Regions from separate parts of the Mesobacillus sp. QJM3NY_10 genome, predicted to be linked through region 1. Evidence: riboswitches for the same ligand, from Rfam matches in the RefSeq annotation. Region 1 holds a riboswitch; each other region holds the start of a gene.
The links. A riboswitch is a leader RNA that binds a small molecule or an ion and turns the genes downstream of it on or off. The one in region 1 is predicted to bind cyclic di-GMP.
Positions count from the first base shown of each region.

Region 2: linked by a shared signal. The riboswitch ahead of AC0VX7_RS21595 (OmpL47-type beta-barrel domain-containing protein) and the one ahead of AC0VX7_RS04865 (DUF5667 domain-containing protein) in region 1 are both predicted to bind cyclic di-GMP.
Region 3: linked by a shared signal. The riboswitch ahead of AC0VX7_RS20385 (LPXTG cell wall anchor domain-containing protein) and the one ahead of AC0VX7_RS04865 (DUF5667 domain-containing protein) in region 1 are both predicted to bind cyclic di-GMP.
Region 4: linked by a shared signal. The riboswitch ahead of AC0VX7_RS20045 (hypothetical protein) and the one ahead of AC0VX7_RS04865 (DUF5667 domain-containing protein) in region 1 are both predicted to bind cyclic di-GMP.

Region 1 covers NZ_CM149675.1:970,044-977,452, reverse strand. Annotated here, with positions in the region: gene AC0VX7_RS04905 (DsbA family oxidoreductase) at 1-467, opposite strand, end outside; gene AC0VX7_RS04900 (N-acetyltransferase family protein) at 623-1,075, opposite strand; gene AC0VX7_RS04895 (AAA family ATPase) at 1,072-1,599, opposite strand; gene AC0VX7_RS04890 (STAS domain-containing protein) at 1,705-2,553, opposite strand; gene AC0VX7_RS04885 (protein kinase family protein) at 2,784-3,398, opposite strand; gene AC0VX7_RS04880 (sporulation protein) at 3,468-3,860, opposite strand; gene AC0VX7_RS04875 (FbpB family small basic protein) at 3,881-4,006, opposite strand; gene AC0VX7_RS04870 (hypothetical protein) at 4,083-4,214, opposite strand; gene AC0VX7_RS04865 (DUF5667 domain-containing protein) at 4,475-5,689, opposite strand; cyclic di-GMP riboswitch class I at 5,780-5,863, opposite strand; gene AC0VX7_RS04860 (pirin family protein) at 5,961-6,806, opposite strand; gene AC0VX7_RS04855 (protein phosphatase 2C domain-containing protein) at 6,982-7,409, shown strand, end outside.
Region 2 covers NZ_CM149675.1:4,279,627-4,287,035, reverse strand. Annotated here, with positions in the region: gene flgK (flagellar hook-associated protein FlgK) at 1-581, shown strand, start outside; gene flgL (flagellar hook-associated protein FlgL) at 592-1,482, shown strand; gene AC0VX7_RS21615 (DUF6470 family protein) at 1,544-2,134, shown strand; gene fliW (flagellar assembly protein FliW) at 2,149-2,583, shown strand; gene csrA (carbon storage regulator CsrA) at 2,598-2,816, shown strand; gene AC0VX7_RS21600 (flagellin N-terminal helical domain-containing protein) at 2,963-4,132, shown strand; cyclic di-GMP riboswitch class I at 4,226-4,313, shown strand; gene AC0VX7_RS21595 (OmpL47-type beta-barrel domain-containing protein) at 4,370-7,409, shown strand, end outside.
Region 3 covers NZ_CM149675.1:4,026,305-4,033,713, reverse strand. Annotated here, with positions in the region: gene AC0VX7_RS20390 (iron-containing alcohol dehydrogenase) at 1-916, shown strand, start outside; cyclic di-GMP riboswitch class I at 1,175-1,266, shown strand; gene AC0VX7_RS20385 (LPXTG cell wall anchor domain-containing protein) at 1,405-2,775, shown strand; gene AC0VX7_RS20380 (class D sortase) at 2,831-3,514, shown strand; gene AC0VX7_RS20375 (sodium/glutamate symporter) at 3,585-5,012, shown strand; gene AC0VX7_RS20370 (glucose-6-phosphate isomerase) at 5,143-6,492, shown strand; gene AC0VX7_RS20365 (YugN-like family protein) at 6,936-7,340, shown strand; gene AC0VX7_RS20360 (potassium channel family protein) at 7,334-7,409, opposite strand, start outside.
Region 4 covers NZ_CM149675.1:3,962,164-3,969,572, reverse strand. Annotated here, with positions in the region: gene AC0VX7_RS20055 (hypothetical protein) at 1-15, opposite strand, end outside; gene AC0VX7_RS20050 (outer membrane protein assembly factor BamB family protein) at 268-1,605, shown strand; cyclic di-GMP riboswitch class I at 1,817-1,901, shown strand; gene AC0VX7_RS20045 (hypothetical protein) at 2,167-2,391, shown strand; gene AC0VX7_RS20040 (phosphoribosyl-ATP pyrophosphohydrolase) at 2,662-2,997, shown strand; gene AC0VX7_RS20035 (DoxX family protein) at 3,040-3,555, opposite strand; gene AC0VX7_RS20030 (DinB family protein) at 3,813-4,265, shown strand; gene AC0VX7_RS20025 (hypothetical protein) at 4,357-4,575, shown strand; gene AC0VX7_RS20020 (HIT family protein) at 5,399-5,794, shown strand; gene AC0VX7_RS20015 (serine hydrolase domain-containing protein) at 6,027-7,409, shown strand, end outside.

The sequences.
Region 1 (7,409 bases):
TGGCCAGTGCTTTCATCAGCACGGACTTCATCGGACATATCATCGCTGGCAAGCATTTCCTCTACTGCTCCACGATTCAGTCCGACTTCTACGGCCAAATCCGTCAATGTTTCATGGTCCCCAATATGTTTCGATTCGGTAAAATAGGCACGTAAAATTCTTTCGGTCATCTCTGCCATCAATCCATGCCTTTTCGCAAACATCGTCAAACGGTGAGCATCAAATGTATTGGTTAAAATAAGTGTGTCCATATTATATTCCAGGCCGGCTTCCCTGGCCATTTGCACCATATTAGCCGTGCTCGCTTTCGCCTGGGCTACACTCATTCCATATTTCTTTGCTAAACCTTCATATATATTATACTCGATATCCCGTTCCATATTTGGATCAAGTTCGAAGCAACGATAAGTCACTTCAATTGGGTGATCAATCTGTTTAATAGCGTCATCCAGACGCCTTTTGCCAATATAGCAGAACGGTCAAGCAAAGTCAGTCCACATTTCAATCTGCATTATGGATCCCTCCAGTTGGTTATTTCACACTATAGTATAGGTGTTAACCTGGTAAAATACACGAGATTCGACTCGGGGAGTGCAGGCTCACTGATGCAGATAGTGCCTAACTATTCAATTTCATAAACCAGCCAGTCTGACTGCCTTCCCCCCATTTTACTGTAAAGACCTTGAGCAACAAAGTTATCCTTGGCCGTTTCCCATGTCATATAAGCGAAATTATTTTCCCTGATATGTGCGAGGCATTTTGCAAAAAGCTGCTCGCCTGCCTTTTGGCCTCTTGCATCGGCTGAAACGAATAAGTCATTCAAAATAGCCGCCCGTTTTACCTGGAGAGTGCTGAAAGTATAATACAGGGTTGCAAATCCCACAATTTCTCCTTGGTTTTCAGCCACGAACTGCAAACCCGAGTCAGGATGGTCCTGCAAGTGTAGAATCAAATTTTTCAATTCTGCTTCATTTGGTTCTGGCTTCTTGTAAAAATCAACAATGTATTGGGTCATTAATTCGTATAACTTTGGAATGTCTCGTTCCTCTGCAGGTCGTATAGTCAGCTCTTTCATGCCCTCGCCTCCGGAAATATATTCTTCTCAAGCTCTACAGCCTCTTTTACAATGCACAGTTTATTCTGATGGGCGCCAAGAATAGTCAGGATTTCCTGTCTGCTCTTCACCTCAAAATACCTGTTCCAAACAAACATCTTCCGGAATATTTTTAAAGTCGGAGCGTAATTAGCCTTTTCTAATCCGAGCTTTTGCATGATGAATCTTCTGACGATCCTGTATTTTCTTTTTCGATAGGAAAGGTCCAAGAAAATGATCATATCTGCCTCTTCAAAGCTCTCCGCAACCCACTCGTAATGGACACCTTCGATTATCCACGAATCAGTATTAACGATTGACTTCAAATATTCATCTCGTTCCTCTTCACTCCGCCTAATATCCCCCGTATCGGTTCTTTTCCAGACAACATTGTCAAGTTCATGGTGCGGCAAGTTGAGTCTGGCTGACAGACTTCTGGCCAGGGTCGTCTTCCCGCTTCCGACAGAACCAATGATATGGATTTTGTTAGGTTTAATTTTTGTCATAAAACATCATCACTTTTTCTATATTTAAACTTCAAATTCTCTTCCTTTTTGGTATTTCCTCTTTTTTTCGCAAAATAAAAAAGCTGCCTGGGCAGCTTTTCGAATTTATGCATTTTGCAGAGTCTGGATCTCTTTGAATGCCTGATGAAGATTTGATTTTACCATTATACCTTCGAGGTTGAGTCCAAGGGTCACCATTGTATGGGCAACCTCTGGACGGATGCCGGTCATGATGGTCTTTACGCCAACTAGTGATAGGGCGCTGATTACCTTGAACAGCTGGTCCGCAACCATTGTATCTACGATCATGACTCCGGACACATCAAAGATAAGGTGAGTAAGCTTGAGTTTTACAGCCTGGTCCAGTGTTTCTTCCATCAACAGCTGAGCCCTTTCAGTATCGACGTTCCCAACAAGAGGCAATACTCCGACTCCAGGCATTAACGGAACGACTGGTACTGACAGTTCCAGCAATGCAGTTTTTGCGTTTTCAAGGCTCTTTTGGTGCGCGTCGACAAACGTAAGGCTGAAGCTGTAGATAGCATGGTCCATCAATGGATCTATGATATCCAAAACACCAAAGATGGCAGAAGCAGGCATATCCTTTGCTTCTTCTTTGATTGCCTTCCAAATATGCTCACGGTAATAGCTTGTATCTTTAAGTGCTTCATCAAGAGATGCGCCCAGCTTATAGATATACTCACCAGTTTCTTTACCCCAGTTTGTTATTTTAGCAAATACCTTTTCTTGATCTTCATTCTCAATCAATGCTTGACCGAATAATTCAATGAAGTCCGCCCGGATCTCGAGGATTTGCTGTTCAATTTTACCAAGGTCATACTTCTGGGCTTCTGTTAAAACGGAATCAGCATACCTGTCTTCGTGGACAGCTTTGGCGATTTCGTGCTTCCTGCTGACAATTGCTTCTCCTAAAGCTTGCAGTTCTGTGGTCATGTAGATTCCTCCATGTGTTCAATGACAATTTTATATATATTTCTACGGATTATATTCCAAAATACATTCTTATAAACCATCATAACGCAGATTCAGAATGCAGGACAAGTTTTTGCACTTATGGACGTTCACCGAATCTGATTTCCGAGACGAGTAAATCAGTTTCTTTTCGCCTCATCTAGCTTTCAATTGTAATATTATGTACAAACAAGGACTGCAGCCATTCAGGTTTAGTTGATTGATGGCAGCAGTCCTCTTTTATAAAAGTATGCAATTACATTCATCGCAGGTTCTGGCATTTTTTTCGGGAAGCGTTCATGCCTGTAATATTTATAAAAAGCGCTTTTTAGGTCCTCCCACTGAGAACATGTTTTCGTCTGCCGGAATCGAGCTACATCTATAAGCTTGACTTCATCATTAGGAGTGATGATGATATTCCGCAGATGTATATCAGACGGGTTCAAGCCTTTTTCTCTTGCAAGCTTAAGGGCTTCATCGACATCCTCAATATGGCCAGCGGCAATCGGCATGCCATTTACCAAACATTGATAAAGCGTCATGCCCCGAACATAATCCATGACCAGATAATTGCTTCCCGACTCATGAAGAGAAGGGAAGAATGGATTTCCAGCAAGCTCCTTATAAATCCCCGCCTCTTCTGCTGCCACCTTTTCAAATTGCGGAAAGAAAACCTTTAAAACAAGATTTGTACCGTCAATTCGGAACGCGAAAGCACTTCTTCCCTCTCCAACCAGCTTTAGTGATGGATCTTTATGAATCAAAGCTGCTTTTAATCCTCGAGTTGAATAAACTACACTATCTGCCAGATGTTTATATTGATTCATTCTTCCGCTCCTCTCACCGTGGTCCCGAAAGGCGGGGTCTGGTTTTTCCATACGCACAGATTCCACAGTTCAGCCCTTCACCACCTTGATCATGTCTTCGTCCCAGCTTTCAACTCCCTGTTTGAAGACCAGCTTTGTTTTAAAATGATAAGAGATATCCTTGCTTGAAGGAGGTACATCCGCTGGCAGCAGGAAACTGAACGGCACCATATCATCTCCATCTGGCTGAATCCTCAACTTTACATCGATTGATACAGTATCCAGTACGTTTTCTGCTTCAGTCTTCAAATTTACCATGACAAGGGCACACTCAATGAGCTGCAGGTCCTGATCAACCGTACCACCCTTGATCATAAACTTTCCATTCACCGAATCCCCAGGCTTTAAAACATCCTTTTCCAGAATCAGGTCAATCTGGGCGGACCCTACTCCCAGCAAAGACATATACTTCCGTAATAACATCGTGTTCCTCCGTCTATTAACTATTTTGGATTGGTGTATTTGTCATCAAGCCGCTTCTCGATGATCTCGATCCGCTTTTGGTCTGCTAATAATTCTTCTTTGTTCTTTTTTACAAGTTCATCAAAACTAAGCTGTAATTTCTTCACAACATCCACACTCCAATATTTAAATTTATGTTTCTAGGTAAGAAAATGTCTCTGGAAAAGTATTTTTAGCCAGCATTTATTTGTTCCATATAAATCCGCCTGCTTCTTCGGGAATGTGATTCTGTGAGATTTTGGTCGTAAGCTCATTTTGCTCTTGTACGGGGACATACCCCATCTTCCTGTGTACATTCTTCTTCAGTTTATCCAAAAAAGACCTCCACCCGCTCAGGTGAAGGTCTTAAAAACAAATAAAGACCTTCACCAAATATGGCAAAGGTCTTGCTAACAACGATCGTTGCCAACAAAGCCGGGAGTGATCTCCGTAATGACGACTCTGTTGTGAAAGCTACTCCCCTTTAGGAGAAACTATTCAAATGTATACGATTATGATACATGACAGTGTGCATTCCGTCAATTCATTGGAAATTGAACTGGCAGGTGAATTCTCTAATTTAACATAGATTAGTTTTACTTACCGTTGTTTTTTCCATTACCCTTGTTAGAATTCTCATCACTGTCATCTTCTTGCTCTTCATTGCCTTCGTCTTGTTGTTTTTCTTTATTTTTCTTGCCTTCTACCTGTTTTCCTTCTTCTTCTTTTTTGGATTCTTCACGCTTTTTTTCTTCAGCTTTTCTGGATGTTTCCTTTTGTTGCTCTTCAGCTTTTTTAGCTGCTTCTTTTTGTTTTTCTTCAGCTTTTTTTGCAGCCTCAAGTCGTTGTTGTTCTGATTTTTCCGCGGCTAAACGTTGTTGTTCTTCTGCTTTTTTCGCAGCTTTTGACTTTTGCTCTTCACCCTTCGTCACACTTTGTGCTGAAGCAGCACTTGCCTGCTGGACGGTGGATTGTTCAGAGGCTGTCTCTTCACTTTCAGCTACATCGATAGCTTCAGTTTCATCGACTTGCTGTTCGGCTTCTTCTGTGCTGCTCTCTTCTTCTGATTCCTCGATGTTTTCATCAGTTTCCGATTCTGTTTCAGAAGCCTGTTTTTTGCCTGATGCGAGGCCTTTCATTTGCGATGGATGAACACCAAGCTGCTTTGCCGCCTGTCCGAATCCAATCTTTTCTTCTGTATATAAAGCAGTGATTTCTTCTACTGTTTTGCCAGCCGCTTCTGCCAGCCAGAAGATTTGAGCGATTTGGCCATATCCCAACTCCTGTTCACGCAGCTGGGAAACCAGTTCCTGGTCCAAATCCTTTACTACGTTAGCAACGATCTTCGCTTGTTCTGTTGCTTCCTCAACCTCTTCCATCAGCTCATCTTCCAGGTCTTCGGTCAACTCATCTTCAACTTCAGAAACGTTTTCCAGCTCTTCCGTCAGTTCATCTTCACCTTCAGAATCAGTGACATCTTCAACAATTACTTCAGTAACCTTCTCTTCTGCTGCCTCAAGAGCCTCTAAATATTCTTCAAAAGCTTGTTGTACGAATTCTGTTTTTTCCTCTTCTGACATCGCTGTCGCTTCAGCCAATCTCTCGTTCGCGAATTCCAGGAGAAGCTGGGCTTCTTTTTCATCATCGAAGGTTACTAGTAGCTTCAATTCCTCAAATAATTGATCAAACGTAAATAAAAATTCGTCAGGAGTCGTTCCCGGATCTACCGTTTCAATTATCTCATCTGCAGAGACTCCCGTACCAAAAGCTAACACTCCGGACAAAATTGTTGATGCTAAAAGCTTCTTCATTCCAATACCTCCGCTTATTACTATATTGGAATTAAAATCGACAAAAAAAGTGCTGTCCGAAGAGCAGCACATACATTAGCTATGTGAATCTTCGGCAACTGGCTGGCATAGTTCATGACTTTAGCCCCTGTAGCTTTGCGCCCCCAGATTTCCCTGGGTTTGCCATTATCGGATTTTAATTCTACTTTAATCTTACTTTTTCGACAGACAAAAATAAATAGAAATGTTAAGAAAAGACTATAATTCAAAGTATTTAGGTAATTATACCTATCTACTTGGCTTCCTCGCCGAACTTCCCTTCCTGATAATCACGGTAAGCCTGGCGAATCTCCTCCATCGAATTCATCACAAACGGTCCGTAGGCCACCACTTCCTCGTTGATTGGCTTCCCGGAATATACCAATACTCTTGATCGCTTGTTCGCTTTCAGCATTAGTCCGCTTGCTCCTTCGCCTCCGTCATTAAAAGTCAAAGTCGCTGCGGAAGATTTTTTGAGGTTTGTCTGGCTTGAGCCGGCATCGATTTCACCAGATAGAATATATAAGAAAGCGTTATGTGATTCCGGCAATTCATATGTGAAGTTAGCTCCCTCAGCCAGCTGAATTTCTGATAAGGTAAAAGGCACTAATGGCTCGAGAGGCCCTTTCACTCCAGCAGTTTCTCCTGAATACACCTTTAAAGTTCCGCCTTCAAACTGGACAACAGGTGCATTTTCGGAATATACGTTTTGATAAGAAGTGGTTGTGCCTTTCAACTGCTTAGGCAGGTTCAGCCAGAGCTGCAGTGTATGTGCTATATCATTGTCCACTGCCTCTTCAGCATGCCGCGCACCGCTACCGGCGTTCATGTACTGGATATCACCAGATTCAAGGATACTGTGACCACCATGGTTGTCAATGTGCTCAAGCCTTCCGTCAATGATATATGTGATTGTCTGGAAACCGCGATGCGGGTGATCGGAAAACGTCCCGCGCTTAAACCAGTCCTCCGCCATTAAAATGAAAGGATCCAACTCCCTCCAGTTTTGCGGATTAAGTACAAGTCCTGCCTGGACGTGCGGCATCCCTCTCTCTTCATATTGAACGGTCCAATGGTTCTTGATCTCTCTATTAAACATTTGCATAACCCCTTTATCTAAAGTAGCCTAAGTTCTTATCACCAAATTATAACAATCCTATGATATATTTTAAAATAAAGATACTTTAAACTGAGAGATATAGATGTGCATGACTGATTTACTTCAATTCCAATCCAGCAGAATGACCGATATCCCAGGGGGCAGGCGAAATTATATGAACATAAATCAAGATTTCAATTGGGTAGGAAACGAGGAAAGTTTTGTGGACCAGCCAAGTATAGTTCAACTCGGTAGTATTGTCATTGGCCGGTACGGAGGGAATTCAAGTGCAGGCCAATACAAAAATGAGGATGGCTGCCTCGTCATGTCAGATTCTGAACAGGATTGGGAGTTTGTGATTCTTTTAGATGCCCACACTAGTGCCGAAAGTGCTGAACTGATTGTTGAAGCCTTCAGGCAACAAAAGAGTAAAATACGAGATTTCCTCTCCCTATCTATAAATGAAGCTTTTCGAAGTTTGGAACGTTTTATCCTTAACCTTTTTCAAGGTAAGGAGTTTTTAGAGGATTGCCAGAGAGTTAAAGGAGAAACTGCCTGCTTGATCGTCGCCAGGAAAAGCAAGTACTGCTGGTGGTTTTCTGT
Region 2 (7,409 bases), 1.5 Mb from region 1:
AACTAGATAATCTTGCATACACTTTTGCTGTGGAATTCAATAAGGTTCACGAAGCAGGAATGAGCCCGAATGAAATAAAAAATGGAACCGATTTGCAAATTTCATTTTTTAGTGACGCGGAATTGACTACGATATCCAGTCGGAAAGGATTTGCCGGGAGAATTGATATCTCAGCGGAAATCCGTGAAAGCTTTGATAACATCGCGACTGCTGATGGATTGGACCCTTCGAAAGCAACGGTTGGTGATTCGACCAATGCGTTGAAGCTTGCGAATGTCATTAATCAGAAATTTGATTTTGGACTTAAAAATGAACAGTCTGATTTCCGTAACTATTATGAAGGTGTTATAGGCGGAATGGCTGTATTGTCACAGGAAGCAGTACGCTTTGTGCAGAACAGCTCGACGTTAAGGCAGGCTGTGGAAAATAAGAGACAGTCTGTTCATTCCGTATCACTGGATGAAGAAATGAGCAATATGATTCAGTTTCAGCATGCCTATAATGCTTCAGCCAGGATGATCACTGTTACTGATGAGATATTAGATAAAATAATAAACGGCATGGGCGTCGTTGGCAGGTAGGTGAATGTAAATGCGTGTAACACAATCGATGATCTCAGCTAATTCTTTGAGAAACTTAAGTGAAAGCTATCGGAAGATGGGAAAGTCCCAGGATATGCTTTCAACAGGGAAAAAGATAACAAAGCCATCAGATGATCCCGTAGTGGCCATGAAAGGGATGTTTTATCGTTCTAACCTGACAGAGGTTGAGCAATATAAGCGGAATCTATCCGAACTTTATGTTTGGCTGGAAAACTCGGAGGCGGGCATTGAGCAGGCGAACAATGCCATGCAGAGGTTAAGAGAACTCACTCTTCAAGGAAAAAATGGAACGAACAGTGATGAAGATAAAAGGGCTATTGCCCGTGAAGTTGCACAATTAAAAGAAGGCCTTGTTGAAACTGCTAACACTAAGGTTGCTGGAAGGTATATTTTCCATGGAACTGATGTAACAAACCCGCCTGTCTCCGATGGAAATCCGCCTGTAGTTGCAGGCAATATGACAGACCCGTCTATAGATAATTACAGAGTAGAGGTTTCCAGAGGAGTTTCGATGAAGGCGAATGTTAATCCTGCAAATGTATTCAGCCAGGACCTCTTTAATGTCGTTAATTCGATACAAGAAAGCCTGGAGGGTACATCAAACGCCAGCCTGGATGACCTGTTGCTGCAGTTGGATTCTGTAATGGAAACAGTATCTGGAGAACGCTCGGATCTGGGTGCCCGTTACAACCGTCTTGAAATGCTCGATTCACGGATTGGACAGCAGGAAGTTTTGGCAACAAGGGTTCTGTCTGATAATGAAGATGCTGATATTGAAAGAGTTATAACTGATTTGAAGACGCAGGAAAGTGTTCATCGGGCTGCGCTTGGAGTTGGTGCTAGAATTATTCAGCCTACTCTATTAGACTTTTTAAGATAAAGCTATTCTGTTAAAGAATAGCTTTTTTTATAGATAAAAATACTTTGGGAGTGTGGTAACAATGGAGCTTCCGCAAATACGCATCGAATCCAGGATGGCTAAGATAGGGATGGAAACTGAAAGGGGAAAGCTTGAAATTAAGCAGGAACCGGCGGAACTTAGCATTCAGCAGCCAAAAGCAGAAATGGTTATTGAGAGAAAGTCAGCCAGGTTGACCATTGATCAGACAAAGGCGAGAGAAGACATGGATCTAAAGAATATTTCTAAGCGTATAGAAGAATTTGCAGAACAAGGCTATCAGGATTGGCTCGACGGACTTGGGAGGATGTCCCAGGATGGTGATGAATTGATGAAAATAGAAAATGGCTTTAATGCTATTCCGGATTTAGCCAAGAGAAACAGTGAACCGCCAATCTATGACTTTAATATTGGCTGGATACCATCACCTGGAAGTGTGGAAATCTCCTATGATCCAAGTGAAGTAAATATCCAATGGCAAACCCATAAACCCAATATAGACGTTAAAATCAATAAACCGATGATCAATTATACGCCAGATAAAACAAGAATCTTTATGCAACAGCCGCCTTCATTAAAAATAGATTTTGATAATCTCCGTTTTGTCGGAATCAATTACGAACAAACTATTTAAGGGAATGAATAAAAATGATAATACAAACTAAGTACCACGGAGAAGTAGACGTCCAAGAATCAGAAGCTCTTTACTTCGAAAGAGGTATTCCTGGATTTCCGGAAGAGAAAAGATTCTATGTTTTGCCCTTGTCTGAGGACAGTGTTTTTTTAATTTTACAATCAGCTATTTCATCTTCAATTGCTTTTGTAGTTGCTAATCCATTCAATTTTTTCAAGGATTATGATTTCATGCTGGAGGATTCTGTCCAAAAAGGACTTGGACTGGTTACAGCCGAAGATGTTTCTGTTTACGTCATCCTTACAGTAGAGGAGCCCTTTAATAAAACAACTGCCAACCTGCAGGCCCCGTTGATCATTAACAGAGAAAATAACAAAGGGAAACAGGTTATTTTGAATGACTCAAAATATCATACAAAACATCGAATTTTTCCTGAAAATGTTAAGTGAAAAGGGGTGATATCATGCTTGTACTGACTCGAAAAGATGGGGAATCAATTAAAATCGGTGATGATATTGAGATTACCATTATTTCTGCGAAAAACGATAAAGTTAAAATCGGAATAAAGGCCCCAGAGAATATTGATATTTTCAGAAAAGAAGTCCTTGACCAAATCGAGGTAGAAAATGAGAAAGCAACTAAGGATATTGGCAGCATGATTAATTTTTTGAAAAAAGACTAAAAAATATTATATTTTTTCATAAAAACTATTAAAAGAGTTTTTTTACAGACGATAAATTAAGTGTAAGAAGAATGGTGCGGCCGACCTATTCTTTCAAACTAATGTTCACATGGATGTGGACTCTAATTTCAAGGAGGAAATTCAAAATGAGAATTAATCACAATATCGCTGCTTTGAACACTTACCGTCAATTCTCTGGTGCTGCTAATGCACAGAGCAAATCAATGGAAAAATTATCTTCAGGTCTTCGTATCAACCGTGCTGGTGATGATGCAGCAGGTCTAGCAATCTCTGAAAAAATGCGCGGCCAAATTCGTGGTCTTGAAATGGGAGCAAAGAATGCTCAAGACGGCATTTCTCTAATCCAGACTGCTGAAGGCGCACTAAACGAAACTCACTCTATCCTTCAGCGTATGCGTGAACTAGCTGTTCAATCTTCTAACGATTCAAACACAGATGCTGACCGTACTGAGCTTCAAAAAGAAATGGATCAGCTAATCGAAGAAGTCGACCGTATCGGTAACAATACTGAGTTTAACACGAAGAAGCTTATCGACGGTTCCAAGAGCGGTGTTACAGAACAGCTTGGAAATGTAAATTTTGACAACCAAGGTGAAACTGCATTATTCACAGCTGTTAAAGCTACTACTGCTGCAGTAGCTGGAACTCCAGGTACAGAAGCAGATGAAACAATCAATGTTAAGATCACTGATTACGATGCTGCGGCTGACACTTATTCTTTAGAGTGGACTGCACAAGATGGACAGACAAACACTATTACTGGTGTTGCAGCTGCTGGTGGAGACCAGACTATCGCAACTTCTGGTGGTTCATATGTAGTAACTCTAGGAGCAGTAGGCGTTGAAGATATCGGTAAGGAATCTACTTTTACATCCCGTGCATCTGTTGAAGAATACAAGAACAACACTTTGAGCTTCCAAATCGGAGCTAACTCTTCACAAACTATGAACGTTGATATCAACGACATGAGAGCTTCTGCCCTTCACGTTGACAACATTGATGTTTCTTCAGCAGCAACTGCTGAATCTTCTATCTCTGCAATCAACAAAGCGATCGAAGATGTATCTGCTCAGCGTTCTAAGCTTGGTGCATTCCAAAACCGCTTAGAGCACACAATCAATAACCTTGGAACATCTCAAGAAAACCTGACAGCTGCTGAGTCTCGTATCCGTGACGTTGACATGGCTAAGGAAATGATGGAACAGACTAAGAACTCTATCCTTTCTCAAGCTGCACAAGCAATGCTTGCTCAAGCAAACCAGCAGCCACAAGGCGTACTTCAGCTTCTTCGTTAATCAGCATGACATAAAGAGAGATCTTATTTATAAGGTCTCTCTCTTTACTATCTCTATATAGGACTTTCGATGCCGTATTAAATAACTATTGAATTGTGAAAAAGGCAAATCATAGGAAACTATGAGACGCAAAGCCATGGGCCTGAACCAATGAAAAATTGGATGGCAGCCGGATACCACTTGAATTTTCAACTTGAATTTTCGGATGGCCTTTTTCATTAGAAAAAGGAGAAAAATATGATAAAAAAACTATCAGTGGTCATGATATTTATTATGACTTTTAATCTACTTTCCCCCTTAGCTAATATATTTGCATATGATATATTGACTCCAACAAACCTAAGGGAAAACCAGGCATATCCAGGAAACATCATCCTTGCATGGGATAAGGTAACTGGTGCGAGCGGTTATAAGATCTATGAAGTAAGCAACGGCCAGCAGACCTTCGTGAAACAGGTAAGTTATACGGATACAGAAACGACTGTTTTTAATGTGCCAGAAGGTAAATTTACCTATGCGGTGACAGCATTCAGGCAGACCCAGGAAACGTCACTGTCAAATACGGTTACTGTAGAAGTCATTTATCCTGAAATGCAGAAGCCTTTAAATCAAAAATACTCTATTACCAATGGTAACGACTATGTATTAACTTGGGACAAGGCAGTTTATGCAACAGACTATAATATTTATCGTGTAAGTGAAGGGAATAGAGAACTAGTTGGGACAACCAAGAACCTGACTTACACACTAGTGAACCACCCTGAAGGTAGTTACACCTATGAGATCACTTCCTATGTTGCAAGGTTCGGGGAATCTGTCGAGGGAACAAGACTGGATTTCAATGTTGTACACCCTAAGATGCAGTCGCCTATTGTCAATTATTCAGTACAAAACGGAAACGACCTGGTGTTTTCCTGGGTAAAAGTTCCTTATGCAACGAACTATAAAGTCTATGAAGTTATCAATGGACAGCGTGAGTTGCTAGCAACTACTAAACTTGCCACCCAATTAATTTCAAATGTGTCACAAGGCAGACATGTATATGAAGTTACAGCCCAAAGCGACCGTTTTGGTGAATCAGAAGTTCCATTCCGTATAGAACTAAATATGGTTCATCCAGAAATGAAGTCCCCAGCAAACTTCACCTACTCTTTTACAAATGTAAATGACATTAATTTGAGGTGGTCGCAAGCAGAGTTTGCGAACTCATATAAGCTTTACCAGATTATTGACGGCGAGAAAAAATTAATTCTGTCAACCTCTGCCTTGAATACGACATACAGAAACATGCCAGAGGGCCATTATATCTATGAATTGTCAACTGTATCTGACCGGTTTGGAGAATCCGCTTCAGTGTCCAGAATAGAGTTTGATCTTGTGCACCCGCTGATGAAAGCACCGGAGAATCTGAATCTAACTGTGCAGAACGGCAGTGATTTTGTGCTTCGGTGGGACGCAGTTGAGCATGCAACTGCATACAAGATTTATCAAATTAAGGACGGAGAACGGAAGCTCGTAAGCACTAAGACTGGCAATGCAGCAACTTTCTATAATATGCCAGAGGGTGAGTATATTTATGAAGTTACATCTTATAGTGACCGATTCGGCGAGTCACAGGATGCAGACAGACTTGAATATATATTGGGTTTTCCAGAGTTAAAAGCGCCAACTCTGACTGGAACAGTTGAAAATCGAAATGTTGTCATTCTCGATTGGACAAAGCAAGAGTATGTTTCCGGTTACAGAGTTTACGAATTAGTTGATGGTGTTAGAAAATTCATAGGAACTACAACAAGCCTGCAGTTTAAATTTAACGCTAACCCAGGCCAGCATGTGTATGAGGTAACATCGTATAATTCCCGTTTTGGCGAATCAGGATATTCAAACCAGGTTTCTCTTTACATTGAGCCTGAATTGACTGCGCCAGTTGTGAACAATCCGGCACAAACAAAGGATAATGTAACAATCAGCTGGGATCCTGTTTCAAATGGTGATTCCTACAATCTCTATGAAATCGTAAATGGGGAGCCCGTATTTATAGGCAATACCTCGGACAACACTGTTACGATAAACAACCCTCAACCAGGAGAACATGAATATTGGATCGTCCCAGTATCAGAATCAGGCACCGAAGGAGATGCATACACTTCGGTTAAGGTTGTCGTTGAGGAGACAGATACTACTGCACCTGTTACAGTTTCTAATTTTGCAGAGACATGTTCGAGAGAAGCAGTTACCCTGACACTGACTGCTGCTGACGCTGATTCTGGAGTGGATAAAACCTATTATTCAATCAATGGATCTGATTATATTGAGGGGTCAATCATTGTCTTGACTGAAGAAGGGAACCATCTTGTTTCTTTTTACAGTACAGATAAAGCCGGAAATATTGAAGAAGCAGTCACCCAGGAAGTTCATATCGATAAAACAGCTCCTGAAACAGTGTCAAACTCAACTGGTAAATGGACAAATAAAGAAACGGTTATAAACCTAACTTCCAGTGACGATCTTTGCGGAGTTGAAAAAACCTTCTATTCCATTAATGGATCAGATTTTATAGAGGGAGAAAGTGTTTCTCTATCAGCAGAAGGAATCCATGAGATCTCTTTCTACAGCATTGATAAAGCTGGGAATGAAGAGGAAATTAAAACGGCATTAGTAAAGTTGGATACTACTGCTCCAGAAACTGAGGCAGCAGTTAATGAGGCTGATTTTACAGTAGAGTTAAACGCTGATGACAATCTTAGCGGTGTTGGCAAAACCTTTTACTCTGTCAATGGAAGCAGCTATTTCGAGGGCAATGACTTCCAGCTGAAAAACGAAGGTTTACATTTAATCCGTTACTATAGTGTAGATAATGCCGGGAACATTGAAGAAGCAAAAATCAAAACTGTTCTGGTTGACAAAACTGCACCTGTAACAATATCTGATATTACGGATAGCTGGTATCAGGACCAAGTAACTGTTACCTTAAGTGCAACGGATAATTTGTCTGGTGTTTCAAAGACTTATTACTCTGTTGATGGCTCGACATTTACTGAGGGGACCAGCTTCGAGTTATCTGATCAAGGCGTTTATGAAGTTTCGCACTATAGCGTAGACAATGCAGGAAATGTTGAAGAGGTGAAAACCGGAACTGTCAGGATTGATACGGAAGCACCTAAAACAAAATCCGACATTGAGGATAAATGGCATAAGGGCGAAGTTGAGGTAAGTCTTTCTGTAACTGACAACCTGAGCGGTGTTGAAAATACCTTCTACTCTGTCAATGGATCTG
Region 3 (7,409 bases), 1.7 Mb from region 1:
ATGCAAAGAAGAAGGTATTGAATTCCTGCTTGCAGTGGGCGGCGGCAGTGTAATTGACTGCACGAAAGCTATTGCAGCCGGAGCCAAATACGATGGCGATGCATGGGATCTTGTTACTAAGAAGGCTTTTGCATCAGAAGCACTTCCATTCGGGACTGTATTGACATTGGCCGCTACAGGTTCTGAGATGAATGCCGGTTCTGTCATCACCAATTGGGAAACGAACGAAAAATATGGCTGGGGCAGCCCAGTGACGTTCCCTAAATTCTCAATTTTGGATCCTGTAAATACATTTACAGTTCCTAAGGACCAAACCATATACGGCATTGTTGACATGATGTCGCATGTATTCGAGCACTATTTCCATCTGACGGAAAACACTGAATTCCAGGATCGCATGGCGGAATCCTTGCTTTTGACAGTGATGGAAACAGCTCCAAAACTGCTTGAGGACCTGGAGAACTACGAGTATCGTGCAACGATTCTTTACTCGGGAACGATGGCATTGAATGGGATCCTTAACATGGGATACCGCGGCGATTGGGCGACTCATAATATCGAGCACGCCGTATCAGCAGTGTATGATATCCCACACGGAGGCGGGCTAGCCATCCTGTTCCCGAACTGGATGAAGCATAACCTTAAGGTGAAACCAGAACGCTTCAAGAAAATGGCTGTCAGAGTTTTCGGAGTAAATCCAGAAGGCAAGACAGACGAAGAAGCAGGTTTGGAAGGAATCGAAAAGCTGCGTGAATTCTGGAACAGCATTGGTGCACCATCAAGACTTGCTGATTATGACATTGATGACAGCAAGCTGGAAGTAATGACAGATAAGGCGATGGTCAATGGCGAGTTTGGCAACTTTGCAAAATTAAATCGAGACGACGTACTGGAAATCTATCGTAAGTCGTTATAAAGAGCTTAAGGACTCAGGGTATTCCCTGGGTCCTTTGTCTTTACATGGGCAAAACCTCTCATGAATTTCCTTTGAAAATAGAGCCCTAAGCACTGATTTCATCATCCTTTTCGGGTAAATAAAGAATATGAAGAAAAATTTACCAATATTTTTTTCTAGGACTAAATGTTTAAGTAGCTGGGTAACTGTGGTAAGTCTCTAAATGTAAGACAATGGAGCAGTAGGAATTATTTACATAAGAAATCATATTAACACCAATCATGATCAGGGCAAACCTGTTGAAAGACAGGGACGCAAAGCGAGGGGTCTAAGGCTGCAGTTTTCCAGCTAAGATTGACCTAGCTGCCATGAAATTAGAGATATTCTGGCTGTTGTTTTGTCTATTAAAAAGAATGAATACGTGGAAAAGGAGGCGAGAACTTTCTTTAAATAACTGAATATTCAGTTTATTATTTGTGCACAATTTTATTCGAAAAGGGGTAGAAATTTTGAAAATTAAAAAGCGCATATCCATTTTAGTTGCATTCATGTTATTGTTTATGATTACTTTTCCGGTTACAGGTGCGTTTGCTGCGGAAAATAGCGAGCAAAAAACAAACTCCCAGCAAGAAAGTACTGTTAAACAAAAAAGTAGCAAAGTAGCTGCAAAGACTACGGATCAAAAAGAAAAGTCTAATGGTGTTGTAAAAGCGGCATCCACGGAAAATGAAGCAAACACTGAGGAAGATTCAGAAACTGAAACAACAGCTGACCAAATGGATAGCAACTCTGAACAAGATACAACAAATCAACCTGAAGCATCTGAAAATAGTGACAATCAGGAAGACAATGCTGAAGAGGGAAATAATGCTTCAGGTGAAAATAATACTCAAGAAGAAACTAATGATTCAGAAGAAAATGATGTACCAGAAGGAGATAATGCTTCAGAAGGAGAGAATGTATCAGAAGAAGATAAAGATGCAGAAGGAAGCGAAAATGAGTCGACACCAGCTGATGATGGTACCGTACCAGGAGATGAAAATAAAAGTACGCAGATTCACCTGCACATCGACAAATGTGTCAATCCTGTTGAAACAGCCTTTGTTCAGGTTAATGGCCAGTGGGAGGAAATGACGAATCCGGGTTCATCCCCTTTATATAAATCTTTTGATGATGGTGAATTCATAAAAGATGATGTTACGGCTTTTAAACTGGTTTTTTCAACAGGTGAAGAGCTTGTCATCCCAGTCAGTGAAGTAAGAGTAGGAGTGGAAGCAGAAGGCTCGGTTAATTATTGGCTGGATAATTGTGAACTTCCTATTGAAGAACCATCTGAACCGGGTGATTCAGAGGATACTGATGAAACTATGAACATACTATCAATGATTAGAATCTTGATAGACGAGACTCCACGTCCAATTGAAAAAGTAACATTGCTAATGATGAGCGGCAAGAGAATTGATTTTGAAAGAATCAATGAACTATTTAGCCTCACTCTGACGGAAGAAATACAACTTGAATTGATTCGCGGCCTTGAGATTACCAGCAACGGTGAAACCAAATTAATTCTGCTTTCGCAAATCGAGTCCCTGGAAATTGTCGAAAGTGTGCTGACACTACAATTAAACTGGGATATGGAAGGTGAAATGGTAGAGGAAAAAGCAGAAGAGGCGGAATCAGACGAGGATACTAATACGACAGCACCAGGAAATAATTCAGGATCTGGAAATACATCTGATGGCACAACAAATAAACAGGTATGGAACGGCGAGGTCCTTCCTCAAACCGGTGAAAGTAGCAGGACAATGTTCTATGTACTTGGCTTCTTGATTGCAGCAGGAGGAGTCATGCTAAGATTCAGGAATCCATTGAGGAACTAAACTCGAGTTGGAGGGGAAGCGATTCCCCTCTTTTATTTTTATACGAGGTGAAATTATGAGAAAAGTATTGTCGTTATTAATGATTCTTGCTGGTCTATCGATCTTCTTTTATCCAGCTGCAAAAGATTATTACACTTCCTACAATCAGGAGAAAATGATTGAAACATGGGAGGACAGCGGTCAGGGGAATAAGGTGGCTGCCGAGAGTCTGAGGGAACTTGAGGAAATATTCGGTATCGAAACACATGCAGAGAGCAGTGTGGATGAAGTTCCGTCAGCTGTAAAACAAGAGGCTGAAAAGCTACCGGGCGAAAATAAAAAGGAGACAAAACAGAAACTGTCCGCCGGCATGGTCGGTGTAATTGAAATAGACAAGATTGGCGTGAAGCTGCCTATATTAAATGGTGCGTCGGATGCAAATTTGGATAAAGGAGCTGGTCTGCTGGAAGGAACACCGGCTCCAGGAATGCCTGGGAACAGTGCCATTGCCGCCCACCGGAACCGAGCTTATGGAAGTATGTTTAACAGGCTTGATGAAATAAGCAAAGGTGATACCGTTACTGTAAGGGATAAAGGCAACACCTACCAATATGAAGTATACGAAACTTTAGTGGTGGAGCCACATGAAACTTTCGTATTAAATGGCAGCCAGGATGAAAAGGTACTAACCCTTATTACATGCACGCCTATTGATACGGCAACACACAGGCTGATTGTCAAAGCGAAAATCAAACCATAATAGATTCTGTGTTTTTGCCATCGATGAGAGGGTAAGGGATAAGAGAAATGATTAAATCTAGGAGGAGAAAATGGAATTTAACAATGTTCTGCTTGCATTCGTCTTTATTGCAGTCTTGCTGGCTGCGGGAATGCTCCTACGGATGACGATTCCTTTTTTCCAAAAGTATTTTATCCCTACCTCCCTTATTGCAGGACTAATTGGATTGTTAATGAGTAAGGAAGCATTGGGAAAACTGGGGTCGATCATTCCGGGAGCAGACTTTCTGGAAAATGGCGTATATCCTGAAAAAGTGTACGACGTGATGCTTTTGATTCCTGAAGTCGCGATTACCATCATTTTTGCGTCACTTTTTTTAGGCAAAAAAATACCTGGGATAAAAAAAATCTGGAAAATTGCCGGTCCTCAAGTGGCTTATGGCCAAACTGTATCATGGGGCCAGTATGTGGTCGGAATCCTCTTGGCGATTTTCATTTTGAAGCCAGTTTTCAACCTGCCTCCTATGGCAGGAGCATTGATTGAAATCGGATTTGAAGGCGGTCCAGGTACGGCTGCCGGGATGAGAGGAACCTTTGATGCACTCGATTTTTCCGAAGGGGCCAGCATCGCGCTTGGCCTGGCAACAGTCGGAATCCTGACTGGTGTGATTACTGGTATTATCATTGTCAATTGGGGCATCAGGAAAGGGATGGCGAAGGAAGCGAAGAAATCCTCCGAACTCTCTGACCGCGAACAAAAAGGTCTCTACCCAAAGGATGAAGAAAAATCGGCTGGGAAATTATCAACAAGGTCGGAATCCATTGAATCACTGACAGTCAACTTCCTCTTCATTTTTGTGGCAATCGGCGCAGGAATGCTTTTGTTAAAGGGTCTGTTGTTTCTTGAAAATACAACATGGGGTCCGGCTTACGATATCGAAATCATCAAGCATGTTCCGTTATTTCCTATGGCTTTGCTCGGAGGAGTGGCAATCCAGCTACTATATGACCGTTTCATCCCCTTCAAGCTTATTGATAAAAAAGTTATCGCAAGGATTGAGGGTTTTGCCCTGGATGTCCTTATTGTCGCATCGGTAACGACTCTTTCAATTTCCGCGATCAGTGAAAATATCCTGCCTTTCTTGATACTTGCCGGGGCTGGCATCGCGCTGAACCTTGCCGCATTTTTCTTGCTGGCAAAAAGAGTTATGCCTGATTATTGGTTTGAGAGAGCGGTGCTTGAATATGGACAATCCATGGGAATGACCACTACCGGTTTACTTTTGCTGCAAATAGTGGATCCGGAAAAAGAGACGCCAGCATTAGATGGTTTTGGCTATAAACAGATCATGTTTGAACCAATTATTGGAGGCGGCCTGTTCACCGCTGCGTCCATGCCGCTCATTGCACAGTTCGGCCCGGTACCGGTTTTGATTGGAACAGGAATCCTGTTTGCGGTCTGGCTTTCAATCGGACTCTTTTATTTTGGAAAAAAGGACAATAAGGGTGCCCAATCGTGATGTGAAAAACTTTTTTTAAAGTTTACTTAAAATTTCACAATTGGGCACGCTTACATCTGAGAGTGTTTCTTGATTATTGGGATTCATTTCGATAAAGTGATAGAGAATATAAAATAATGGAGGATCAGACATGACACATGTTCGTTTTGATTACTCAAAGGCGCTAAGCTTTTTTGGTGAACACGAAGTTACATACTTAAGGGATTTTGTAAAAGTAGCCCATCATTCATTACATGAAAAGACTGGTGCAGGCAGCGACTTTTTAGGCTGGATCGATTTGCCTGTAGACTATGATAAAGAAGAATTCGCACGCATCCAGAAATCAGCGGAAAAGATTAAGAGTGATTCTGATGTCCTGCTTGTTGTGGGGATTGGCGGCTCTTATCTGGGAGCTCGTGCTGCACTTGAATTTTTACAGCACAGCTTCTATAATGCTCTTCCAAAAGAAAAGCGCAAGACACCGCAAATTATCTTTATCGGCAACAACATTAGCTCATCTTATATGACAGATGTTATGGATCTTTTAGAAGGAAAAGATTTCTCAATCAATGTCATCTCAAAATCTGGAACAACTACGGAGCCTGCAATCGCATTCCGTATCTTCCGCAAGCTTCTAGAAGAGAAGTATGGAGTGGAAGAAGCCCGCAAACGTATTTACGCAACAACGGATAAAGCACGTGGTGCATTGAAAACTCTTGCTGACGAAGAAGGCTATGAATCATTCGTGATTCCTGATGATGTTGGCGGACGCTACTCTGTATTGACGGCTGTAGGTTTGCTGCCAATCGCTGTCAGCGGTTCAGATATCGAAGCTATGATGAAAGGCGCGGCACAGGCTAGAGAGGATTTCGGCAAGTCCGAGCTTGAAGAAAACCCTGCGTATCAGTACGCTGCTGTCCGCAACGCACTTTACAACAAAGGCAAGACAATTGAAATGCTGATCAACTATGAACCATCACTTCAGTACTTCTCTGAATGGTGGAAGCAGCTATTCGGCGAAAGTGAAGGAAAAGACCAGAAGGGAATCTATCCTTCTTCAGCAAACTTCTCGACTGACCTTCACTCACTTGGTCAATATGTGCAGGAAGGCCGCCGTGACTTGTTCGAAACAATCATCAAGGTCGAGAGCCCTCGCCATGAGATGACAATTGAAGAAGCTGCAAGCGATCTTGACGGCTTGAACTATCTAGCTGGCAAGACGGTTGATTTCGTCAACAACAAAGCGTTCGAAGGAACAATGCTTGCCCATACTGATGGCGGCGTACCGAATCTTGTTTTGACAATCCCTCAGCTTGATGAGTATACCTTCGGCTATCTTGTATACTTCTTTGAAAAAGCCTGCGCAATGAGCGGCTACCTGCTCGGCGTAAATCCATTCGATCAGCCAGGCGTTGAAGCGTACAAAGTGAACATGTTCGCATTGCTTGGAAAACCAGGCTTCGAAGAAAAGAAAGCAGAATTGGAAAAACGACTTAAATAATAGTGAAAAGGAGCACCCGATACAAGCGGGTGCTCCTTTTGTGTGAATTGATTTTTTGAAAACTGGAAAAAACCGCGTGAAATTTCCAGTTCGCCAATAAAATTTGATAATCGCCAATAAAGTTGTGAAAACCGCGAATAAAATTTGATTATCGCCAATAAAGTTGTGAAAACCGCGAATAAAAATAAAATATCGCCAATAAACGTAATGACGTTAGAAAAAATGTCCGTCATCCAGCTCGTGACAGACAGAAATAGCCCAAAACGCTGGGGAAGTGTCCGTCATCCAGCCTATGATGGACAGAATTAGCTCAAAACGCTGGGAAAGTGTCTGTCATCACCAACCTCAAATCAGATTCCGTCCTAAGTCTAGCTTTCGCCACTCATTAAATTATCCCTTTTGGTTAAAACTAAGCGAAAATGAATGGAAAGGCGGAACGACCATTGATTGAGATACAATCTGAGCTTGAGGGCAAACATTTTGATCTTTTTAAACTGGAGCAGCTGCTGAAACCTTTAGGATATTCCATCGGGGGAAACTGGGATTATGACCATGGTGCTTTTGATTATAAAATTGATGATGAAGTGGGTTATCAATTTTTACGTCTGCCATTTAAGGCAATTGACGGCCAGCTTGATTCCAAAGGCTGCACTGTAAAATTAGAGCGCCCATTCCTTCTCTCGCATAAATATCAGCGAGGAATCGATGACCATGCAGAGATCGGGAATGCCAGTGCTTCATTCAATCAATTTCAGGAACCCGTGGACAAGGATGCGAGCTTTCCGGAAAAATACATCGAAGTCGGAAAGTCGCTTGTCCGCGAAGTAGAATCTGCTTTGCTTCATTGATCATTGGAAATCGCAAGCAACTGATCATCGTACTTAATTTTGATATTATTTTTGGGGTTGACGATTATG
Region 4 (7,409 bases), 1.8 Mb from region 1:
AACATGCTGTTCCATACGGATCCTCCTGCCATTCGCCTGTAATAAAGCTTCTTCCCTCTATTCTAGCAAGTGAATTTTACATGGAGATTGCTGCTATATTACATTGTTAAAACAATCCTGCTTTGATTTGGTAATTATTAGAAGACTATTGTAAGCGGTTTTAGGAGGAAGCTAGTGGGAATTATAAAAACCAGATGATGGCCCCTGAGGTATTTTTGATAAGCTTCACTTGCTCTGGGAAAAGTTCACAATCTAAGGAGGAGAGAGATGAAGAAGTTCAAGGTGATTCTGGGAATGATGATGATACTTGGTTCAGGTTCTTTTGTCCAGGCACAGGAAAAAACGGCCCCGTATGGTCCTGAAAACTGGGAGCAGTACCGGCTGGAAATAAGCAACAATGCGGTTTATTCTAGTGATGATTCAAGGGTAATTGAGCAAACCTATACAACCGGTGACGAAGTAAGGGCGAATCCAGTCGTCGTTGGCAACAACCTGTATGTCGGAAATCATAATAGCGGCGACCTATATTCTTTCAATCTTTTTTCAGGAGAGGTTAATTGGAAGACTTCGGTACCAAATTGGATACATACCGATTCCATTTATCATGACGGACTATTATATGTTGGATATGGCAATCGAAAGTTCGAGGATCCTTTTAAACAAAAGGTAAGAGGTACAGGAGAAAGCGGGGTTGCTGCTATAAATGCACACTCAGGCAAAAAAGTATGGGAGTTTAAAACTCAGGGTGAGGTGATGCCAGCACCTGCATATCATAACGGAATGGTTTACATTGCGACAGGAGATAGTCATCTTTACGCTTTGGAAGCGAAGACAGGAAAGCTGCAGTGGGATTTGAAGCTGCCAGGCTGGGCAAGCATGTCCTCACCACATATTAAAGAGAATATATTATATGTAGGAGCATTGGATAAGCTTGTTGCTGTCGATTTGAAAAAGAAAAAAATTATTTGGAAGCAAGGCAAACTGGGCTCTGTCACAGATGTTCCACCGGCAGTAGCAGGGGACGTTGTGATAGTGACTGGCGCGAAAATGAACTTAAAGCTGAATAAAAAGCAGTTATGGGAAAAATATCGTGAAAATATGCCGAACAAGGCCTTCGAGGCTTCTCAAAAGGAAAAGATGATATATGGTGAAGCTGAAAACTATCATTTTATTTACGCTTTTAACAACAAAACCGGTGATCTATTGTGGATGGACTTGATGGGTACAGGACCTGACCAGAAGGTGCCAATTCCGCATACAAATACATCAGGAGCCGTCACCATTGAAGGAGAATTAGCTTTCGTAGGAAGTCCGTACACCAAGTCACTAATGGCTTATCATATTCCTACTGGAAAAAAAATATGGGAGTATCAAACGGATGCTGGAATCAAGGGAGCACCGGCCGTGAAAAATGGTGTAGTTTATGCAGGTGATGTCAAAGGGAAACTTCATGTCGTGAAGGCTGATACAGGAACATTCTTGAATTCAATCAAGTTTGGAGGTCCTTTATCACCTGGCGGACCGGTGATCATCAATGAAACCTTGTTCATCGGCAGCCAGGATCAAAATGTATATGCAAGACCGTTGTCTGAGTTAATGCCGTAAGAGATGAGGACCGTCCTTTGTTGACGGTCCTTTTTGGTGGGGAGATCCATAGGAATCAATAGTACTATTGGTTTCAACAACAGCAATTAGGGTCAGTCATCATCGTGCTCACTCCACTGAAATAGAACAGTATAGGTATTAAGACTTATATTTGTAATTAATTGGCGAATTTTGTTGAAAAAATGGTCCTTAAGATTTATATTTTAATTAGAACTGAAAAAGGCAAACTTATCGAAAGGTAAGGACGCAAAGCCACGAGTCTAAGGCGTTTTAGCTAGGATCGTCGGGTTGCCAAAAAAGATCGGATGTAAATAAGAAGATAGGTAAAAGGGTTTATTTTACCGCTTGTAGAAAAAAATCCGCCATCTTTTTGGGGATTTTTTTATTTGGAATGTCCCCTTTCTACTCAATATTGCAAAAAGAACTAAATTTCACGTTTGCCGATTGCGAGAGAGGATAAATAATACTTAAGTAACTTGACAGGACGAAATAAAATAATCCTTTTGGCAGGTTTGGTTTTATCACATAGGATTAAAAATTTAACGGAAGGTGGAGGAATCGTTGACTGTATTATTTGGAACGGTAGAGTACTTCGAACGGGAAATTGAGTTTCATTTATCAGAGGTTGAAAAAAGAGAGCGGCTGAAAGAAGAAATCAATCAAATTCAAATGAAGCTTGAAGAAGAGCTGCTGAATGATTTTATCTGCGACGAGAAGCTAAGAATGGAATGCCTGCAGAATCTATCAAATGCCTGCAGTAAATTAACTGAAGATTATGTAGTTTGAAACAAGATTGAAGCCTGTGGACCGATCCACAGGCTTTTTCTATTATTCTATTAATTTTTTTATTTTAAGGCTTGTTAAAGCCCAATGTTGTTTTAAATCCCAGTTGATTGTAGTTGAAGACGCCTAGTCTCTCTCGGACTGCCTGTGCAAAGCGAAGCGCCTGGAACGAAAATCAACAACCTAGTTTAACAGAGCCTTATTTTAAAAAAGTGTTTGAACATCTCGATTAAAGGTTATGTTTATCAATAGGACAGCTAAAGGGGAATCGACATGGAGAAAAAGGAATATAACAAGCTTGTTAGAGACTATTTTCCGGATTTGATGAAGGAAGAAGGCAAGAATGTAGAATTTGAAATTTTGGATGGAAGTCAATATAGTGAAAAACTTATGGAGAAGTTCAATGAGGAGGTCGAGAAGTTCCGTAATGCTGGAACGGACAGGCTGCTGAGTGAGATCGTCGACTTGCTTGAAGTGGTATATGCGATTGCCGATCATCGCGGCATCACGGAATCTGAAGTGGAGTTCATGCGCCAGCTTAAGAAGAATCGAAGCGGCGGCTTCAGGAAAAAGATCATGCTCAAAACAATTGAGGAAAAATCTATGTAAAAAATGCCCTCTGCCTAATGGCAGAGGGCATTATCTATATTGTTAAGCAGATTTATGAGCAGCTTCTGGTGTTTGTTTGAAAACAGTCTTGCGCATGAAAGGAACCACCCAGCGATCTAAGCCATATTTACCAGCGTTGTAGCCTGCAAACAGGATGATGAAGCCGAAGAAGATGTCAGTTGGGTTGTGAGATACTGTTCCGGCAAGGAAGAAGCTGAAGTTCATTACCAGGCCGAAGAACATGGCAGCAGTTGTCAATGTTCCAAGGATCAAACCAAGACCAATTAGGAATTCTCCTAATGGAACAATGAAGTTGAAAAGTTCGACATTCGGGATCGCAAAGCTTTCAAGGAAATTTACATACCAACCATATACTGCGTTTCCGTCTGGACCTTTTACTGGATTGGCAACTGCATTTTTCAAATATCCAGTTGCGTCGAATCCTTCACCAGTTAATTTTCCCCATCCAGCAGTCATCCAGTTGTAACCTAGCCAAACACGAATCACAGTCAACAGGCCAGCAGCAATATTGTTTTCTCTTAACCATTTAGCGAACATCTAAATCGCTTCCCTTCAAAAATTAATAATTAGTACACTTATAAGATATCAAAGCAATTTATGGAAATCTGTGAAAAAAGTGTGAAGACACATATCAGCCATAATGTTATGAACAAATTTTGTCAAAGGATTCCCTTTAATGGAATATAATACCTAAAGGGGTATTTATGAGATTAATCCTTTTTCCTTGCTGCATATATTGGAAATATATAGAATAAATATATGACGAAGTACAAGCTGGAAAGGGGAAGGGAAATATGAGCGAGCTCTTATTTAAGCAGTTTGAATTAACAAGAGGTTCTTTTTTAAAAAACATTGAGGTCATCACTGAGGAACAGGCAAGTGTGCAGCCAGAAGGATTCAATAATAACATCCATTGGCACATCGGACATGTGCTGACAGTTACAGAACAGTTCATGATGGGATTCCCGAAAAAATCAAATCATCTTCCTGCTAACTACATAGAATTATTCGGAAATGGTACCCGGCCTTCTGAGTGGACTGGTGATGTTCCTACTGTCGATGTTTTGCGAGACCAAATGAAAGCCCAATTGGGGAGGATCAAGGAAGTTCCAGCTTCGATGCTGGATGAGAAGCTTAAGAAGCCTTTCCTGGGACTGGAGACTTTTGGAGAGCTTGCGAACATGGCTTTATTTCATGAGGCTTATCATCTTGGCCAAATCCACGCGATGAGAAAATTAGTAAAGTAATATAATGGCAGGGTCCGATTTTGGGCCCTGTTTTTTGAAACCTGTTATCACTTTTTACGTATTAGTAAATAAGGGAAGGCAGGTGTGAGAAATGAGCAAGGATAAGGATTCAATGATTCTTAGAAGGTGGCTCATCATATTTATTTCTTTTGCGGTAGCTGGAGCTCTGTTCCTTTTCATTGACATCACGTGGGTCAAAAAGACACTTTCAGTCATCATGCTGGTGATCGGTTTTGTCGCTGCTGGGTTTGTATATCAGTTTTATGAGACTTGGCTTAATAAATTAGGTAAAAAAAGTAATGGAAAATAAAGACTCACTTCGTTAATCGAAGTTGGAGCATCAAATGATATAAGGGAAAAGTTGCTGATATAGGTGGGTTTGGAAAGCAACAGCCAATGAACTAGTTTTTTCACTCTAACTTGGAAATTCCGCAAATGATTGACTGGTTTCAAGGTGTAGAAACGTAAAGCTGTCAAGAAAACGCATTTATTATGACAGGTTTCAGGCTGGAGAGCGCAAAGCTGTCAAGAAAACGCATTTATTATGACAAGTTTCAGGTTGTAGAGCGAAAAGCTGTCAAGAAAGAGCGTTTATTATGACAGGTTTCAGACTGGAGAGCGCAAAGCTGTCAAGAAAACACATTTATTATGACAGGTTTCAGGTTGTAGAGCATAAAGCTGTCAAGAAAACGCATTTATTATGGCAGGTTTCAGGCTGGAGAGCGCAAAGCTGTCAAGAAAACGCATTTATTATGACAGGTTTCAGGTTGTAGAGCGAAAAGCTGTCAAGAAAGAGCGTTTATTATGACAGGTTTCAGACTGGAGAGCGCAAAGCTGTCAAGAAAACACATTTATCATGACAGGTTTCAGGTTGTAGAGCATAAAGCTGTCAAGAAAACGCATTTATTATGACAGGTTTCAGGCTGTAGGGCATTAAGCTGTCAAGAAAACACGTTTATTATGACAGGTTTCAGGCTGGAGAGCGCAAAGCTGTCAAGAAAACGCATTTATTATGACAGAATTCAGGTTGTAGAGCATAAAGCTGTCAAGAAAACGCATTTATTATGACAAGTTTCAGGTTGTAGAGCGCAAAGCTGTCAAGAATAAGGTGACGGGAATGGAGGCCCTAAAACATGTACCAGGAAAATTGCCCATATTGCAATGTGAATGCAGATGAAGAGCAGCAAATCGTACTGGAGAATGAATCCTGTTATTTTATCCAAAAGGAGTCTGAGCAGCAGGTCCTGCAGGGGAGCGGGCTGATTATCCCGAAGCTTCATAAGCAGGATGTCTTTGAGTTATCAGACCAGGAATGGGAGGATTCCCGGGATTTGCTGCTTGGCGCAAAGAAGATACTCGATCAAAAGTTTGCTCCCGATGGTTACAGTGTAGGCTGGAATACGGGAAGGGCAGGAGGACAGTCGATTTTCCATGCCCATTTGCATGTCATACCGCGATTCAAGGATGAACCTTTGGCAGGCAAGGGAATCAGGTATTGGATCAAACAAAAGGAGAATAAACGGAAATAATTCATTAAGTATGATGTTGGGAAAATTTCCGCGAAATTATTTGAATATTTTAACAAAAATGATTCTAAAATCCCGGGAGAGCAGTCCCGGGATCTTTCTATTTTTCAGGAGGGTTGGGTCTATAGTGGTATAGACATCTATACTGTCATTTAGATAGTCTAAGGTTACAACATGAAAGCCTTTTCAAAGTTTACTAGATTAAATGGAGCAATAGCTCGGAAAAGGAGGAAACATGAAGAACAAATCATTGTCGATTGCGTTAGCAGCAGTTCTCGGTACAGGAGTGATGATTCCAGTGTCATTTGCTGAAGGCAATCAGGCACCAGGGGCTTCAATTGAACAGCGGGAGGGCAAAGGTGGCTTCAAGGAAGTCCATCCTGTATTTTCATGGGACAAGCCAGGCCCTTTATCGCCAGTCCTTCATAAAGGATCGGTTCGGGGAGCAGGAATGGTACAGCAGCCGCTTGACGATATTGACGGGCATATGGAAAAAATGATTGCTGATGGCGTGATGCCAGGTGCTGTGGCGTTTGTCGCTCGCCGTGGCCATATTGTGAAGCAGGAGGCCTATGGTTTTGCCTACCAATATGAAGATGACCAATTCACTGAATCTAGTAATCCAATCAAGATGGAGGAAGATACAATTTTTGACCTTGCCTCTATCAGTAAAATTTTCACCACCACAGCAGCGATGATTTTATATGATCAGGGAAAATTCGAGCTCGATGACAAAGTTTCGAAGCATATTCCTGAGTTCGCTGCCAATGGAAAAGGAGACGTCACCATCAGGCAACTTCTTACCCACACATCTGGTTTCACTGCATGGGTTCCTCTTTATACAAAAGGAAGCAGCCGCGAAGACAGAATGAATATTGTGTTAGAGCATCCATTAAATAATGAGCCGGGGAGTACTTATACATACAGCGATCTCAACATGATCACGCTCGGTCTGTTAATCGAAAGGCTTTCAGGCCATCGGCAGGATGAGTTTGTCAAAAAATATATAACGGAGCCTCTGGGAATGGCAGAAACAATGTACAATCCTCCTTCATCACTGAAAAAGCGAATCGCAGCGACAGAATACCAGCCATGGACGAACCGCGGAATCGTCTGGGGTGAAGTCCATGACGAAAACGCGTGGTCGCTGGATGGTGTTGCAGGCCATGCAGGTGTGTTCTCGACTGCAGAGGATCTCGCCAAGCTTGCGCATATGTATTTGAATGACGGCCGTTATGGCAGCGAAGTCATTTTAAAGCCAGAAACAGTGGACATGATCATTGAAAATCAAATTCCAGAGTTCCCTGGTGATGATCATGGATTAGGCTGGGAGCTTGCCCAGGGTTGGTTCATGGATGCTTTATCTGAGGGTTCAGCGCTTGGTCACACGGGATATACCGGTACTTCGATTGTCGTCAACAGGAATAATGGCACTATTGCGATTCTGCTCACCAACAGGGTGCATCCAAGCCGAAGCACGGTTTCTACGAATGTTGCGCGGAGGCAGCTGGCAAGACAGGTTGCCGATTCAATCCCGGTAAATATTCCGGATGGGTCAGCCTGGTTTTCAGGATATGGAGACAAACTCCAACGCAAGATGACAGCAGAGGTAAAGCTT